One region of the Streptomyces sp. NPDC127117 genome, then DNA from elsewhere that is predicted to be linked to it. Evidence: riboswitches for the same ligand, from Rfam matches in the RefSeq annotation. Region 1 holds a riboswitch; the other holds the start of a gene.
What was found. A riboswitch is a leader RNA that binds a small molecule or an ion and turns the genes downstream of it on or off. The one in region 1 is predicted to bind cobalamin.

Region 1 (2,168 bases):
GTCATGGTGCTGGAACGGGTGGACGACGCCCGGGCCCGGAGCGCGGCCCCACGGGCGCTGCTCGCCGGCACCGGAGCCACCACCGACGCCCACCACCCCATCAGCCCGCATCCGTCCGGCGCGGTCGCCCAGGCGGCGGTGGAGGCCGCGCTGCGCGATGCGGGCTGGGCCGCCGAGGACGTCGAGCACGTCAACGCGCACGGCACGGCGACCCCGGTCAACGACGCCACCGAGGCCGCCCTGATCGCCCGGGTCTACCCGCACCGGCCGCCCATCACCGCGCCCAAGGGCGTACTGGGGCACTGCATGGGGGCGGCCGGAGCGATCGAGGCCGGACTCACCGTTCTCACGCTCCAGCGCGGAGTCGTACCACCGATCGCCAACCTGGACGCCCCGGCGCCCGAGTTCGACATCGACTGCGTGACCAAGCAACCTCTGCGGCGGCCCATCAGGCGCGCCGTCAGCCATTCCTTCGGATTCGGCGGCCACAACGCCGTGCTCGCTCTTCAGCGTCCCTGAGAGCCGCTCCGCAGACAGCAGGCAGGTGGTGCGACGGGAAGACAGCCCGGCGTACCACCGGCCACACACCGCCCGTGAGCTGCGCAGAGGCACGTGATAGCTTGCCGGGGCCAGTCAAACTCCACGTAGGGGTCAGGGAATCCGGTGCGAATCCGGAACTGACGCGCAGCGGTGAGGGGGACGGGCGGGGCCACGGCCACTGGGATCACCCTCGGGTGCCCGGGAAGGCGCTCCGTCCGAACGAACCCGAGTCCGAAGACCTGCTGGCATCCGCGATCCGGCACCGGGCCGCGGAACTCCGTACAACGGGCTCCGCGCATGAGTCCAGAGACGCAGAGGGACTCCGTGCCGTCCATAGCCAGCTCCGTCCGCACCATCGCCCTGCTCTCGGCGGGACTCGTCCTGCTGACCGCCTGCGGAGGCGGGGCCGGTGACTCCAGCGCGAAACCGGGCCGCGCGGACGGATATCCGGTGACGCTGAAGAACTGCGGCCGCACCGTCACCGTCGAGGCCGCGCCGCACCGCGCCGTCTCGGTGGACCAGGGATCGACGGAGATCCTGCTCTCCCTCGGTCTCGCCGACCGGATGGCCGCCACCGCGACCTGGACCGACCCGGTGATGAAGGGCCTGGAGAAGGCCAACGCCGACGTGCCCAGGATCGCGGACAACCGGCCGTCCTCGGAGAAGGTCCTCGACCGCGAACCGGACTTCGTCAGCGCCTCGTTCGAATCGACACTCGCCAAGGGCGGCGTCGCACCCCGCGAACAGTTCGAATCGCTCGGCGTCCCCACCTATGTCTCGCCCGCCGACTGCACCGGCAAGGACAACAGCGGCGGCGGTGACGGAGCCCGCAGCGCGCCGCTCACCATGGACAGCGTCTACGGCGAAGTGCACGACCTGGCCCGGGTGTTCGGCGTACCGGAGCGCGGCGACACGCTCGTGGCCACGCTGCGGGAGCGGGTGAAGAAGGCGGCCGAGGGCATCGACGCCTCCGGCACCACCCTCCTGTACTGGTTCTCCGACTCCAAGGCCCCGTACCTGGCGGGCTGCTGCGGAGCCCCCGGAATCATCACCGAAGCACTCGGCGCGAAGAACGTCTTCGACGACACCCGCGAGGAATGGCCCCAGATCAGCTGGGAGACCGTCGCCGACCGCAACCCCGACGTCCTGGTCATCGGCGACCTGACCCGTAAGGCCCAGACCGCGGAGAGCGCCGCGAAGAAGATCGAGTTCCTGGAGTCCAACCCCGCCACGAAGAACATGGACGCCGTCAGGCACAAGCGGTACGTCCTGCTGAGCGGCCAGGCCATGAACCCGTCCATCCGGACGGTCGAGGGCGTCGAACGCGTCGCAGCCAAACTGCGCAGGTTCGGGCTCGCGGGGTGACGCCCACCGAACGCGGCACGAGGGTGACCGCGCCACCGGCCGCCGTCACGACGGTGAGCGTCACGACGGGCGTACGACGGCTGCGCGGCGGGGTCCTGTGGGCCTGCGGCCTCGCGCTGCTCGCCGTCTCCGTCGCGGTCGCCGTCACCATCGGACCCGCACGCGTCTCGGTGGCCGACGTCTGGTCCGCGGTGGCCGCCCACCTCGGTGGAGGCGATTCGCGGCTCTCCCCGATCCGGGACGGCATCATCTGGAACCTGCGC
Region 2 (2,168 bases), on a different contig from region 1:
CTTCCCTCCGCAGGCAGCCCACGGCTCTCGCGGTCCATGGGAAGCGCTGCCCATCGGGCATTTCGGCGATCTGGACTACGAACCGCGCGACCACGGCGCAGGGTCGAACGTGCCGGGAGGTCTTCGACGGCGTCCTCGGCGACCGGCCCCACCGAGTGGACCGCCGCCGGGACGATGTGGAGGTGACCCCGGCCGACCTGTTGTCGGTGCGCCGGATCAGCGGGCCGCCGACCCCCGGGGGTGTGCGCACCAACGTCTCCGTCGCGCTGCGCTGGTTCGCCGCCCGGCTGCGCGGGCAGGGCGCGGTGGCGCTGGACGGCTGATGGCGGACGCGGCCATCGCCGAGATGCCCGGGTGCTTCCCGAGTGTCCTTTGTCACTTTCCGAATCCTGGACGGTTCTCGTCCCCACTGAGTGACGGCCCGTAGTCTGACGGAGCAGCTGGTTCGCCCTGTCAGCCAGGCAGGGAGTCGTAAGAGGGAACCCGGTGGGAATCCGGGACTGCCCCGCAGCGGTGAGCGGGAACGACCGCCGTCATACGCACTGGGTCCGAGGTACCGGACCTGGGAAGCGACGGCCATTAGGTGTCCTCCGAGAAGAGGGCGTGCCCGCGAGTCCGAAGACCTGCCAACTGCCCGTGTGCGGACCACTCCGCGCGCGGACACCCCGGTGACCTCGAGGGCGGGTCGGCGTACATACCAGACGGGACGACCGCGCCTTTGCCGCGCGGGATCATCACCTCTGGTTGGCCATTCCTTCGCGCTCTCGTCCCGTCTCCGGGGCCCAGGGATTCATCTCGCGAAGGAGATCTCCGTGACCAGCAAGTCCGCAGCCGCGGCAGCACGGGCCACCGTGTACGGCTACCCCCGCCAGGGCCAGAACCGGGAACTGAAGAAGGCGATCGAGGGCTACTGGAAGGGCCGCGTCACCGCCGATGCCCTCCGGGACACCGCCGCCGACCTCCGTCGGAGCAACTGGCGGCAGCTCGCCGACGCGGGCGTCGACGAGGTGCCCACCGGCGACTTCTCGTACTACGACCATGTCCTCGACACCACTGTCCTGGTGGGCGCGATCCCCGAGCGGCACCGCGCAGCCGTCGAGGCCGACGCGCTCGACGGCTACTTCGCCATGGCGCGCGGCACCCAGGAGGTGGCACCCCTGGAGATGACCAAGTGGTTCGACACCAACTATCACTATCTGGTGCCGGAGTTGGGCCCGGAAACGGTGTTCACCGCGAACTCCGCCAAGCAGGTCGCCGAACTTGAGGAGGCGCTCGCACTCGGTCTCACCGCCCGGCCGGTCCTGGTCGGCCCCGTCACCTACCTCCTGCTCGCCAAGCCCGCTCCCGGCGTGCCCGCGGACTTCGACCCGCTCACCCTCCTGGACCGGCTGCTCCCGGTGTACGCCGAGGTGCTCGCCGATCTGCGCGCGGCCGGCGCCGAATGGGTACAGCTCGACGAGCCCGCTCTGGTGCAGGACCGAACCCCGGCCGAACTGAACGCCACCACCCGCGCCTACCGCGACCTCGGCGGCCTCACCGACCGGCCCAAGCTGCTGGTCGCCTCCTACTTCGACCGTCTCGGCGACGCCCTGCCGGTGCTCGCCAAGGCCCCGGTCGACGGCCTCGCCCTGGACTTCACCGAGGCCGCGGCCGCCAACCTGGACGCGCTGGCCACCGTCGGCGGACTCCCCGGCAAGCGGCTGGTCGCCGGAGTCGTCAACGGCCGCAACATCTGGATCAACGACCTGTCGAAGTCCCTGTCCACCCTCGGCACCCTGCTCGGGCTCGCCGACCGGGTCGACGTGGCAGCCTCCTGTTCCCTGCTCCACGTCCCTCTGGACGCGTCCGCCGAGCGGGATGTCGCGCCGCAGATCCGGCGCTGGCTGGCCTTCGCCAAGCAGAAGACCGCCGAGATCGTCACCCTCGCCAAGGGCCTCGCCCAGGGCACCGACGCCATCACCGCCGAACTCGCCGCCAACCGCGCCGACCTGGCCTCCCGTGCGGGCTCGCCGATCACCCGCCATCCTGCCGTGCGGGCCCGCACCGAGGCCGTGACGGACGCAGACGCCCACCGCTCCCAGCCGTACACCGAGCGGGCCGTGGCCCAGCGTGCCCATCTCGGGCTGCCGCTGCTGCCCACGACGACCATCGGCTCGTTCCCGCAGACC

Region 2: another riboswitch for cobalamin. It lies ahead of metE (5-methyltetrahydropteroyltriglutamate--homocysteine S-methyltransferase); the one in region 1 lies ahead of ACFVH0_RS20770 (ABC transporter substrate-binding protein).

The regions. Positions count from the first base shown of each region.
Region 1 is NZ_JBHXTM010000022.1:102,910-105,077, forward strand. It holds gene ACFVH0_RS20765 (beta-ketoacyl-[acyl-carrier-protein] synthase family protein) at 1-519, shown strand, start outside; cobalamin riboswitch at 614-802, shown strand; gene ACFVH0_RS20770 (ABC transporter substrate-binding protein) at 838-1,905, shown strand; gene ACFVH0_RS20775 (FecCD family ABC transporter permease) at 1,959-2,168, shown strand, end outside.
Region 2 is NZ_JBHXTM010000030.1:22,880-25,047, reverse strand. It holds partial or broken gene ACFVH0_RS24995 (malate synthase A) at 111-349, shown strand; cobalamin riboswitch at 425-646, shown strand; gene metE (5-methyltetrahydropteroyltriglutamate--homocysteine S-methyltransferase) at 813-2,168, shown strand, end outside.